3 regions of the Paenibacillus sp. WC2504 genome follow, and region 1 is predicted to be linked to each of the others. Evidence: riboswitches for the same ligand, from Rfam matches in the RefSeq annotation. Region 1 holds a riboswitch; each other region holds the start of a gene.
What was found. A riboswitch is a leader RNA that binds a small molecule or an ion and turns the genes downstream of it on or off. The one in region 1 is predicted to bind cyclic di-AMP.
Positions count from the first base shown of each region.

Region 2: another riboswitch for cyclic di-AMP. It lies ahead of ACUN27_RS03295 (APC family permease); the one in region 1 lies ahead of ACUN27_RS33885 (C40 family peptidase).
Region 3: another riboswitch for cyclic di-AMP. It lies ahead of ACUN27_RS37035 (ubiquitin-like domain-containing protein); the one in region 1 lies ahead of ACUN27_RS33885 (C40 family peptidase).

Region 1 is NZ_JBQZFH010000001.1:7,433,418-7,437,837, reverse strand. Features, by position in the region: gene ACUN27_RS33915 (AIM24 family protein) at 1-641, shown strand, start outside; tRNA gene ACUN27_RS33910 (tRNA-Gly) at 743-817, shown strand; tRNA gene ACUN27_RS33905 (tRNA-Arg) at 826-902, shown strand; tRNA gene ACUN27_RS33900 (tRNA-Pro) at 926-999, shown strand; tRNA gene ACUN27_RS33895 (tRNA-Gly) at 1,007-1,077, shown strand; gene ACUN27_RS33890 (aldo/keto reductase) at 1,339-2,271, shown strand; cyclic di-AMP (ydaO/yuaA leader) riboswitch at 2,415-2,564, shown strand; gene ACUN27_RS33885 (C40 family peptidase) at 2,566-3,471, shown strand; gene ACUN27_RS33880 (hypothetical protein) at 3,640-4,299, shown strand; gene ACUN27_RS33875 (glycosyltransferase) at 4,377-4,420, opposite strand, start outside.
Region 2 is NZ_JBQZFH010000001.1:703,421-707,840, reverse strand. Features, by position in the region: gene ACUN27_RS03300 (YqkE family protein) at 1-57, opposite strand, end outside; gene ACUN27_RS03295 (APC family permease) at 114-1,949, opposite strand; cyclic di-AMP (ydaO/yuaA leader) riboswitch at 2,047-2,207, opposite strand; gene ACUN27_RS03290 (NAD(P)/FAD-dependent oxidoreductase) at 2,393-3,622, opposite strand; gene ACUN27_RS03285 (EcsC family protein) at 4,190-4,420, opposite strand, start outside.
Region 3 is NZ_JBQZFH010000001.1:8,089,496-8,093,915, forward strand. Features, by position in the region: gene rsmA (16S rRNA (adenine(1518)-N(6)/adenine(1519)-N(6))-dimethyltransferase RsmA) at 1-212, opposite strand, end outside; gene rnmV (ribonuclease M5) at 275-817, opposite strand; gene ACUN27_RS37035 (ubiquitin-like domain-containing protein) at 934-2,025, opposite strand; cyclic di-AMP (ydaO/yuaA leader) riboswitch at 2,364-2,557, opposite strand; gene ACUN27_RS37040 (ABC transporter ATP-binding protein) at 2,840-3,583, shown strand; gene ACUN27_RS37045 (ABC transporter permease) at 3,580-4,420, shown strand, end outside.

The sequences.
Region 1 (4,420 bases):
AGAAGGACGAATCGATCCATGTGCTGCATCCGAGCCAAATCGTAGCTTTTCAAGGGAAGTCTGAGCAAAGAGAGGATTCTTTGATGAAGCTGCCCAGCATGTACCGCAAAAAACGTCTGATTCAGTCGCGCGTGTATGGTCCTGCTCAGCTCATGCTAGGCTTGCCAGAAGGCTACAGTATGTCTGTGGTGCCTATTGGCGATGAGGATGATCTTTTGTACGAGTTTCGGCATGTTCTGTTTTATACCAGCGGTGTCAGCTTTACTTCTCACTTACAAAATGTTAAAAATACGCTGATCACGCAAGATCTCGTGAAAATGCAGTTTAAGGGGCCGGGAAAGCTGGGACTTTTGACCGCTGGTCCGTTGTATCAGATGGCTTTGGATCCGAAGCAGCCTTTATATGTGGATATTCATTGTCTAATTGCGTATCCTCGGAATGCAGTACTGCGTCTTTGTGTATATGGCAATACATTAGCGAGCCAGCATATGAATTATCATTGGGAGATGACAGGGCAAGGGCATGTGCTGCTGCAGCCATGCAAGCCGGATCGTAAGTTGGATGAGCATATGAAAAATGATAGCTTATTGCGGCGAATTGCAAGGGAAGTTCTGCCTTTTGGTGGTATTTTTATAAAATAAGCGATTGGTAACAAAAAACATTTGCATTTGTTCTGAAATCCTGATATATTATTCCTTGTCGCCTCTGAGAAAGAAATCAAGTGACAAGCAACACATACCGTGCGGAAGTGGCTCAGCGGTAGAGCATCGCCTTGCCAAGGCGAGGGTCGCGGGTTCGATCCCCGTCTTCCGCTCCATATTTTAAGCGCCCTTAGCTCAGCTGGATAGAGTATTTGACTACGAATCAAAAGGTCGGGAGTTCGAATCTCTCAGGGCGCGCCATTTTAATTAAGTTATAAGCGTTTCGGGATGTAGCTCAGCTTGGTAGAGCACCTGCTTTGGGAGCAGGGGGTCGCATGTTCAAATCGTGTCATCCCGATATTTACGCGGGTGTAGTTCAATGGTAGAACTTCAGCCTTCCAAGCTGGTAGCGTGGGTTCGATTCCCATCACCCGCTTCAAACAAGAGATCACCTTGGGGTGATCTTTTTGTTTTGTGCGGGTAAGGGAAGAGAACCCACTAGGGGTTCGACCGTCCTTGAAGACAGCTTGAGTAATCCCGAGTAGGACGCGCAGAGACACGATACAGCTATGGGGACCATCCTAACGAAATGCCCGAGCCCGCACGTTTCTTGGCAAAAGTAGATGAAAGCGGTATACTTATTTTGTTAACGTGTGCATTATCGTGAGACTATATCAATGAAATGAGGTCGGCGACTATGAAAGCGAAAAAGCTTGGACATGCAGGTTTTGACATCTCAAACATAACTTTTGGCTGTTGGGAGCTTGGAGGCGGCCCCTGGGAGTTCACGAACGACCAAAATAATATCGAGCTCATCCGTAAAGCGTTCGAGCTGGGCATCACAACGTTTGATACAGCTGAAGGCTACGGCAATGGACACTCGGAAGAGATCGTCGGCGCTGCTTTGGCGGATATACGTAAGCAATGCATCATTACGACGAAGGTGAGTCGAAGCAATCTAGCTCCTCAAGACGTAAGGAGATCGGCAGAAAACAGTTTGAAACGTTTGAAGACTGATTACATAGATGTTTATTACATTCACTGGCCAAGTTTTGAGATCCCGGTGCAGCATACGCTTGGTGAATTTGTGAAGCTGAAAGAAGAAGGCTTGATTCGGGCTATCGGCGTTTCGAATTTCTCTTTGGAGCAGCTGAAAGAAGCGGTAAACTATGCGCAAATCGATGTGATTCAGCCGGAATACAGTTTGCTGCACAGAGCTATCGAGCCAGAGATTTTGCCATTCTGCCAGAAACATAACGTTGGTGTAATGAGCTACAGCTCGATCGCCAAGGGGATACTGACAGGCGCGTTCCATCTTCATGGCAGGACGCTGAAAGAGGGAGACTTCCGCAAGGAGAGAAGGCTGTTCCTACCGGAGCATCTGGAGGCGGAGAAAGAGCTTTTAGCTGTCATGAAAGAAATGGCGGATGCCAAGGACGCTAACGTAACACAGATCGCAATTGCTTGGCTGCTGCACCAGGAAGCACTTACTTCGGCTATTATAGGGACACAGGATGAGCATCATCTTGAAAATAATATCAAAGCGGCCTCATTGTCATTATCCGATTCAGAGGTAGCAACTTTGAACACAGTCAGTGATCGTGTGCTATCCGTAATTGGCTACTCCTAATCGCAAGCAAAACCACCCTATTGGGTGGTTTTTTTTGTCTATTATCCCGTGTATTCCGTACGCAATATGCGACAAAATCTATTGGTAAAACTTACCGTTTCGCAAAGCTTGTACCTACCAATTAAACTATGCTAGTCTAACATAGACAAAAAATGCCGAATCTTGGAGCATCGCAAGCTCTGGTACGGGGGACTTCTTTATTTGGGGTGAATGAGCGCTGCTAGCTGAGCGTACTAGGGAAAACCTCTTCCCGAACCCGTCAACTAACCTCGGAGGCGTCAAGGAGGCAAGGTTTTGAAATCTTTTTCTTCACGTCTTATTTGTTCATGCGCACTATTATGCGCCGCAGTACCGATGTTTACAGCACACTCCGCTCAGGCTGCATCCACGCCTACGGACAGCCCTGTCAAGGTGCAAGTCAATGATGAGCTGCTGAAGTTTCCGGAAGTTCAGCCTTATATTGATAACAAGGGCATCATGCAAGTTCCACTCCGAGTGCTATCTGAGAAGCTGGGCTATCAGGTGAGCTGGGAGAAGCAAGAGGACCAAATCGAGGTCACACTGGTTAACAAACAGCAGTCCATCTTACTTATTACAGAGCAGCAACAAGCGCTTGTGAACAGTAAGAAGATCAGTTTGGAAAGCAGTCCAACCGTGTACCAAGGGAATACATATGTTCCACTGCGTTTCATCACGGAAACCTTCGGTTCGCCAATTGAATGGAATGAAGCCAATCAGATTGCGATTGTGGATGTGGATGGAAAATCACACAAGCCAGCCTGGATTGCGCCGCCACCACCACCAGCACCTAAGGTTGTAGCCGCGGCCGCTCCCGTTGTTCCGTCAGTGAGTGAGCAAATTATTCAGACGGCAAACTCCTATATGGGCGTGCCTTATGTATGGGGTGGGACGACGCCGAGAGGATTTGATTGCTCCGGTTTTGTGCGATTCTTGTTTCAAGCGAAGGGGATCGATTTGCCCCGTACGTCAGCGGAGATGCACAGTGAAGCAGGTACGAAAGTGACGGATTTGAAAGCCGGAGATTTGGTATTTTTTGCTTCAAAAACAGTGAATCACGTAGGCATTTATCTTGGCAACGATCAATTCATTTCAGCGACTACATCCAGAGGCGTGGCTGTGGATAGCCTTTCGAGCGCTTATTGGAGCGCAAGGTATGTCGGAGCGAGAAGAGTTCTGTAAGGATAGGACTATCGAACACTTGTTTCTATGTTCTTTCGAATGAAAGGCATAGAAGGCAGGTGTTTTTTTTCGTTCGCACAATCATGCGATTTTTATCGAAATTTTATGGTTTTTAGCCTATAATGAAGAAATGTTTGGAAGAAAGAAAGAGCAGGTGAACACGAGCGCATGCAATTAAGTGTCTGGAAGAGTTGGTTTCATAAAAAGAGACATTCGAGTGTAGCAGATAGCATGTATACCGTGGATAAGGGACCTGCAATGCCAGATGAGGTCAGGGAAGTTATTCAGCAGTTTTTCCGTACATACAATCATTTCAAAGGGGCCAGAAGCCTGCAAACGGATACGTTTATCAAAGAAGTATTTTATGCAACGAAGCAGGATCCGAGAGACCAGCGAACAGTTGAAGAAATGGAAGCCTATATTCAACACAAGAATGTGCTGCGATTGCGCTTGAAATCTTATGTAGTCGATGAGTATCTTAGTCTAGGCGAAAAAATATGTATGATTGGTGTTACGAGGGAATTTAGCAACAATCACAAGAATCGCGTCTTGTATTTTCTCATTAAAGAAAACGATTCCTGGAAGTTTCACCATATCGCAAGGTCGCATCATGGCACCATTTTAGATAAATTTCAAATTAAAGAACAAACAGGTTTCGTCGTAGGCAACGATAAAGCCGCGCTCCTGTTCCTTACACACTCCAGTTCGTTAGATGCCTCCACGTTTATTACGGGAGATTATGTGCATGCGGAGGGGTATTTGGAAGTGGAACAAGAGTCGAGCAGCCATTTGTATTATAGGGTTGTGCGAATGAATCGTGTTCACTAGAACGATAAGATGATGCCACAAACCGTGAGGGTAAGCTTTGCTCTATCGAGTAACGCTTATTTGGCGTTTGTCCAAGGTTACCTTTTACTTCTTTTAAGTTCACGAAGCGAATAAAAAGTGC
Region 2 (4,420 bases), 6.7 Mb from region 1:
AGGTTTATCTTGCGCGCTAGGTTCAGCGGTAGTGTTTGACCATTTCTTTTTTGCCATAAAAGGTTCACCTCTGTTCCATTTCTACATCCGGTTTACCCCTTTATTGTACACCTCTACTCATGCAAATGATAGGGCACCGTCGCAACGACGATATCTTTATCGGCTTGCAGCTTCGAGCGAATACGTGCGGCAGACTGGTTGTGGAGCAGGCGGTGCCACCATTTTTTCGGCATGAACTGGGGCAGGATCACCATGATCGATTGCTTTTCCGAAACATGGGTATCGACTCTTTCAATAAACTCAGCCAGCGGCTTCAAAATGGTCCGATAACGGGATTTGAACACGACAAGCCGAACGCCCGGATCCCACTTATCCCACTTCTCCTGCATCGCTTCTTCATCCTCATCCGAAAACGAGACGTAGAAAGCAATGACATTGGGAGATAAAGATTTGGCATAGTTCAAAGACTGCGCTACAACGCGGTGAATGCCCGCAACAGGTACAATGATTACAGGTTCCTTCACGCATACGCGTTCTTGTGTGATATCAATGCGCAGTTGTTTGGCTACATCATCATAGTGATTGCTGATTTTGGTTATTCCCCAAAGCAATAGCGGCGTCACAATAATAACAATCCAAGCGCCTTCACTAAATTTGGTGATACAGAAAATAATAAGAACGGCAAGGGAAACGATTCCCCCTAACCCATTAATAACGAACTTGCCGATCCAGCCAGCCGGACGTTCTCTGAACCATTTGCGGACCAAACCGCTTTGGGCAAGGGTAAAAGATAAAAAGACGCCAATCGCATAAAGTGGAATAAGTGCATCGGTTTTTCCTTTGAAAATGACGAGCAAGATACTTGCCAAAACACCTAACGTTACGATCCCGTAGTGAAACGACAACCGATCTCCCCGATACGAGAACATGCGCGGAAAGTTTTTATCCTGAGCCATAATGGATGCCAAAATAGGAAATCCGTTGAAGCTCGTATTCGCAGCCAATACTAGAATCAGCATGGTGCCAATCTGTGTGGCATAATACATGACGCCACGGCCAAACGCTTGCTCCGTAACCATCGACAAGACCGAAGTATGTCCATGCGGGTCAGGTGCAATTCCATAACCCAAGCTCAGCAAGGTGACGCCCCCGAAGACAATCGCCAATAGTGTACCAAGCGAAGCCAGGGTTCTCTTGGCATTCTTGACAGATGGCGTACGGAAATGCGGCACCGCATCGGATATCGCCTCAATCCCTGTCACGGCCGAGCAGCCGGATGAAAAGGCTTTTAGAATAACAAACAAAGTCAATGAGCTCGTCATCGAGCTGGGAACAACTTGGAATTCATGCATATTCATGGATCCTGTCAGCATATCGAAGATCCCTTTGCCGATCAGCAGTAAAATACACAGGATAAAAAAGTACGTTGGAATCGCGAACACCGTTCCGGATTCAGAAGTGCCCCGCAAATTCAGCCAAACCATCAACCAGACAAGCACTAAGGCTATGGGGACAATATAAGGCACTGTAACCGGGAATGCCGACGTTATCGCCTGCACGCCTGCTGAAATCGAAACCGCAACGGTTAACGTGTAATCAATCAGCAGTGAAACTCCGGTGAGCCTTCCCGACATCATGCCCAAATTTTCCTTGGCCACCATGTAAGCTCCGCCGCCCATTGGATAGGCCTCAATCACTTGGCGATAACTTAAAACAAGAAGCATGATTAAAGCAATAATCGAGATTGCAATCGGCAATGAGAAAGCAAAAGCAGCAACCCCAACAGTTGCAAGCTCTAGCAAAATTTGCTCCGTGCCATAGGCTACCGAAGACAGGGCATCTGAAGACAGGATGGGCAGAGCCTTCCATACCTGCATTTTCTCAGATTCCAGCTCCGCTGATTTCAGCGGTTTGCCGAATACAATCTTTTTCAATGAGTCACTTGTCATGCTGTGAAATTCCTCCAAATAACCTAGTTTTCAGCTTGATTTCCCTTTTTTAGGCGCAAAAAAACACAAGGATAGACCTTGTGCTTAGCCACATGTTCTCCTTTCTCACGACCGCTTACGAGGTTAGCTGACGGGTTCGGGCTGCGAGAAATCTGCCCTAAAGGTAGCTGCCGCATGCGACAAGACACACCTTACTCACCCCGTTGAAACCTATGGTTCCCCCGCTTTTCTAATTAGAAAATTAAGCGAAATATTCAACTGTTAACGTACGAGTTGATACTACTCTCTTATTGGCTCATAGTAAAGGAGAGAATAATCTTAAAAAAGATTATTCCCTCCCCGCATTCATTTGATAATCCGCTTACAATGATGTAATCCTTTCAGTATCTCTGTTTTACTAGCTTATTGTCTGATTCATTAGATTTTCGGGTATTTCAGCAAAATTAATTTCTCACATGACGCTTCCTTGTGGCTTGTTTTTGCTTAAAAATCATCTTTTTGAAGATGAGTGGGATACCGCCAATGAGAAATAAATAGCGGGCATCGATTATTTTTTTGAGGAATGCGGCCAGCCTGCCTTTCACTTTTTTGACCTTCAGGATACCAATTGCTTCTCCGCGACCAAGCGAGGCGACCGTGCCTTTGTAATCGTAGGCAAAAGGTCGTAATGGCTTTCCACTCAGTGAATAGTATAAATTTTTTGCCGTATTACAACCTTGTTGGACGGCGATTTGGGCATTGGCGGGGTATGGCGTGCCTTCCGGGCTCATGACAATCGAGCAATCACCCGTAATAAAAACATCGGGAAACTGCAAGGAACGCAAGTAGTCATCCACTTTGACCCTGCCGCGTTGGACGTGGAAGCCCGCATCTTGCAGCAAGGAATTCCCACGAACACCTCCCGACCAAATGACCGTGCCGGCAGGTATGAATTGGCCGTCTCCCAACAGCACGCCGCCGGGCTCGCATGCCTTGATGGCGGTAGATAATTTATATTGAACCCCTTTGCGGCGCATCACGTCCATGCCGTATTCCACGAGGTCATTCGGCAATCCTGGCGGCAAAGCAGTAGGCGATGCTTCGATATTGATGATCTGAACAAGGGAAGGATCGACGTCAAACATGTGGCAAAGATCAGGAATTCGGTCAGCCAGCTCCCCAACAAACTCCGTGCCTGTAAAACCAGCGCCTCCAACAACGATTGTCAAATATTCCTTATGCTTGGAATCCAATTTATATTTAGCGAACATATACTGTGTATGCTGACGAATGAAGCGAACACTGTTAATGCTGTTAATTGTCATCGCATACTCGCGCAATCCCGGAATGCCGAAGGTTTCCGTCTCACTCCCAAGCCCCACGACCAAGTAGTCGTAGGTGAGGACTTCGTCCGTCAGAACCACCTTTTTTTCCTCAGGTACGATCTGCTGAACCGTTGCTTTGATAAAATGAATTTTCCGCTCATCGATCAGATCCTTAATTGCTACACGCGCATTCTCATGATGATCAGTGCCGGCTGCCGGCATATGCAGATGTGTCGTCATGTAGTGATAGTCGTGTTTGTTCACCAGCGTGACCGCCACTTCATCTGCTTTGATCAGCTTCTGCAGCCTTATTGCCGTTACAAGCCCACCGTACCCAGCTCCCAGAATAACCACCTTCGGTCTACTCATCTGAATCCTCTCCTCCGATTACATCATCTTTTTTCTCTACCATCGTTGGTGAAAAAGATCGACCAAACCATCCAGGGTTGTCATGTGAAAAAAATCACATACTCGTTCAGGGCGTACACATGGTTTGGCTCATCATTAGTATATGTGCCTCTTTCCTAAAAATCACTGGAACATTGCCTAGCTTGGTCAAAAAAGGCTGTGTGGTATGGGGGGCGGGTGCAGCGGCATAAGTGCGCGGGGCGAGGGGATGCGGGACGTAGGGCGAGAGCGCGTGGCGGGCACGTGGCGGACCAAGACATTGAACGGCGTGGCGAGCGCGTGGAGGGGCTAAGGAGTTGGACCGCGGGCTGGCGATGCCTCGCCTCTTCTCATTGGATAAATTCCAATGAGAACTCCTTTTTGAGGCCGGATTTCCGCGTTCCGTTGGATGAAATCCAACGAAGCACGCCGCAACAGCCCACAGGATGCCAATTTCCCCCTACCTATTGGATTTCATCCAACCAAACCAGCATTTTAGCAAGGAAATTCGCACTTTCATTGGATTTTCTCCAACGGGAATCCACCCGTTCACTGCTCACCCTCAGCCTCCAACCTGGTTTTATCCTCTAACCGACGCAAGCGAAAGCTGTTCATGCCCGCCACGCCCAACTCTTCCAGCAGGCCAAAATTCGCCCATGCGCCTACGACAGCTCCAATGCCGGGGACAAGCTGCAGCATTTTACGGAAATCAATAGTGTCCCGATATTCCTGCTGCAACTGCTGCCAATCCACTTGATCCATATAGGCGTCAGACGGCGG
Region 3 (4,420 bases), 660 kb from region 1:
GCCCCAATGCCAGGGCCGACTTCCAGCGCGCCTTTGTTAGGCCCAAGCTCCGCAGCCGAAACGATCTTGCCCAAGATATTCTGGTCGATCAGGAAGTTCTGACCCAGACTCTTTTTGAGCACGAGATTGTGCTTTTTTATAATTTGTTTCGTCTTACTGGGTGTTGCGACATCTTCCGCTGTTACAATCACTTCACTGCCGGGTATAGTCATTATGTAGCCCTCATTTATCTATAGGTTCTGAATTCCGAATTCCACTGTTATTCCTTACTTTACTATATCTTCGGCTCCAGATGCTCCAAGGCTGCCTCAAATTCCTCACGTGAGATCTGGAACATCGCACATCGCTTATAAAATTGTTTGCCATTGCAGTAACCGATACCCAGGGCATTGCCAACAACGAGCCTCCTGGAAGCCGCCTCCGGATGAACGATCAGCCCTGCGGCTATGAGATCCTCCATGGTAAGCTGCGAGACAGCCCCGTCGTACTCTGTCCGCAGGTTCTGGAGCGCCTCCCGGACAATCTCCGGCGCTGCGTTCTCGACGCCGATGTCGCCCTTATATTCGGCCTGCGCCTGCGTGATAAAGGCATGCTTGCAGCCAGGCACCTTGGCTGCCACAATCTTCCGTATCCGCTCACCTGCGTGATCCGGATCCGTAAAGATAATGACGCCTCTGCGCTGCTGCGCGAGGGCTATTCGCTTCAATACGGCTTGCCCGATGGCTGAGCCGCCTGTCTCTATCGTATCCGCCTCGACGGCTCGGCGAATAGCGGCCGTGTCGTCCTTGCCTTCAACGACGATGACTTCTTTAATCATAATCGGTTCCCTTCCCAGTACGCAGAAAAAGAAGAGGGATTCCCTCTTCTTTCGCCCAGGCTGCTTGCCTGGCAACGTATATTGACATTGTTCCCGCTGAAACAGACGTTTACACGTTAATTTTCAGACGGCTTTTTCGGTCCTACGACATAGACCGTATACCCTTGTTTCGTTCCGAATTTATTGGCGTAGCCATGATCTTCAAAGTACACATCGATCATTTGGCCTTTCACACCACTGCCAATATCTTCAGCACGACGGAAGCCAACGCCCTCAATGTAAACCCACCATCCCAGTGGGATAACTTTCGGATCTACCGCAATCGTTCTGCCCTCAGTAACTGTCGTTCCTGTATACGTCTTCCCATACCCAGGAGTTCCTTCGGCTTTCCCTGTCGAATCGGCTCCCGCTGAATAAGCCGTGAGTTTCACGTTCTTGAGGATTTGTTTATACCCAAATGTTACACCATTCTTAGAGACCTCATCCACGCTAGGGGATGATGCCGACAGAACGACAACGGGATTTTTCGTGCCAACGGACACAACTTTTTTAACGCTTTGTTCCTGTACTTCTTGACCTACAACAGCTTCTGCAACTAATACGCCATCTTCGTAAGTCTTTTCTTTCTTTTTCAGAAGTACGCCCTCTTTACCTTCTTGAACGACCTGCTCTTTACCCTTAAGCAACGATGCATCATTTTTCTTTTCCGTGTCGAATGCAATCGGTTCTGTTACTTCTTCCGTCTCTTTTTTCACACGGACGATTTTGATTTCATCGCCTGAGCTTAAAGAGGCTGTCGGTTCGGGAGTCAGCTTATCGTGCTCCCCAAGTGCAATATGTAAACGTTGCAATGCACTTTCAACCGTTCTTGCAGTTGTGTAAACAGTGGTGGTCTTTCCATCAGCAGTCAATTGAATTGGAGAAGCGTGTTCGATGACGAATTTGTCCCCGCCCTTGATTGTAGCCGTAGGGTCTGCAGATATTTCATCGTGTTCACCAATCGTTATGGCTTGTTCATCCAGTAGGCGTTGCAGGACCCATTGCTTCGTGTGCACAACGGTTTCTTGTCCATTCACAACCACGGATACGCTCTTGGTAGCCGTACCGTACAACAACACCAAAAACATGAAAGTCATTGCGATTGAGATTATAGCCAGGCTTAAAATCAAACGCAAGTTTTCATGCTTCCATCGCAATGCGAAGGACATGCTGGATGATCGTTTTACATGGGTCTCGCTAAAAGAGATACTGCCCACTTCTTCGGTCCTCCTTCAAAGCCTCGCCGCCAGGTTACAGCATGATTAAATTTGACGCGACTAAGGTTTTTAATTTAACTTAACGTGTCGTCCATCGGCAGTTGTTTGGAAACAGCTGCGTTCTGGTCGTCCCACCCCGCTTTGCTATTCATCATCCTATGAATTCCGGGTTACGAATAGTCGTCCGAAACAGTTAAAGGTCCTTATGGGGACAAAAAGCCAGCAAGAAGAGGACTCTTCTCGCTGGCTTAGTTTGCATAGTAAAAATACACAAATAGCACGCACGACAATCGTTACCTCTCTTACGCTTACGAGGTTAGCTGACGGATTCGGACGTGAGAGTCGCCCTACTCAGACGTAAACTTACGTTCAACGTCCAAGATTCACCCCTGTTACTCACTCTGTTTACTTCGTCAGCGATACCGCTTTATAAGCTAACAGTGGTTCCCCCGTTCCCATAATTGGAACTCAGCGAATGGAAAAATGGCAAATTGGTTATTAAGTTATTATGAAAAGTATATTACGCTGTTAATCTCTGCCTGTAAAGGGATTAACACCTACTAAAAAGGGCTAAATCGATTAAAAATAGCTTATTTTCAAGATAAAACCACCTTTTATCTACATTTAACTCATTATAACGTACGAATACTAAGTTTCTTCGTGTTTTCACTCTTAAACTAGGCTTCGAATCTAAATTTGTTTATAATTATCAGGTATGAAACCTATGTATAAATTCCAATAATTAGATATTTAGGGAGGCACTGAGATGGGTCCCATATTACAAGTTGACGCTTTATTCGGGGGATATTTACCAAATAAACCTGTTCTTCACGACCTCACATTTTCCATCCGTCAGGGTGAAATGATGGGATTAATCGGACTGAATGGCGCAGGAAAAAGTACGACCATCAAGAACATCCTTGGATTGCTTCAACCGCAAAGGGGTTCAATTAAAATTAACGGTTTGACGTTAGCCGAAGATCCGCTGCCTTACCATGCCACTTACGCTTATGTGCCCGAAAGTCCAGAGCTATATGAAGAGCTTACGATTCGCGAGCATCTGGAGTTAACCGCCATGGCTTACGGCTTAACGAAAGATGACTATCTCTCCCGCTCTCAAGCGCTGCTCGAGCAGTTTCACATGCAGGACAAGCTTAACTCTTTCGCAAGCCATTTATCCAAAGGGATGAAGCAAAAGGTCATGATCATGAATGCGTTCCTGATCGAACCTTCCCTCTACATCATTGATGAGCCTTTTCTCGGGCTCGATCCGCTGGCTATCCGCTCATTACTGGAGTTGATGGTCAAAATGAAGCGACGCGGCGCGTCATTTCTCATATCCTCGCATATTTTGTCTACGATTGAAAAATATTGCGATAACTATGTCGTCCTTCACAAAGGACATATGGTCGCTCAAGGCGATTTAGTCGAATTGCGTCAGCAGACAGGGCTCCAGCAAGCGTCATTGGACGACATCTTTTATAAACTTGTAAAAGGAGAATTAGTATGAAGGCGATGGACATGGATACCCGTGCCCTATGGCAGAAGAGATTTGAGCATTATATGAAGGAATCCATGGGTTACCTGCAGTATGCAGCGCGCAGCAATTTTTTCGGCTTCCTGCTATTTCTTGTCATCCTTTCTTCCTATTATTATGCAAAAATACTACAGCGCCTTCCGACAGATTATCCCTATCTGTGGATCGTCCTTTTGCTGCTGGTACCATTGTTAGCCTCAAGCCCCATTCGCACGCTAGCTAGAAGCGCAGACCGTATGTTTCTACTGCGCGTTGAACATCAGATGGGTCCTTACTTCCGCGGCGGATTCATGTACAGCCTAGTGCTGCAAGCATTCTGGACATTTCTGGCATGGGTTGTCCTATGGCCCTTGTATCATCACTGCCTAGGCCGCGATGAGCAGCATTTCTTATGGATGCTTGCTTTGCTTCTATTAATGAAGGTAGGCCATTTATTGGCCAGCTGGCAAGAAAGCCGATTTACTAATGAGCGCGCAAGAAGGATTTCCGTTAGCTTCCGCTGGCTGGCAACAGTTGTCCTGATTTCTCTGCAATTTCTGACAAGCGTCCTCTGGGCAAGCGGAGCTGCTCTTGTACTTACACTGGCTTGGTTAACTGCTACGCATTACGTATCCAAATACTACATCGGGTGGGATTATCTCATTGCGAAGGAAAGGCAGCAGCAAGCGCGATTATATGCCTTTTTCAACTGGTTCGTGGATGTTCCGCAATTGGGAACACGAATAGCCCGCCGAAGCTGGATCAGCGGGGTCACAAGATTTATTCCTTTTAAACAAGATGCTGCCTATCTCTACATATATATGAAAACAT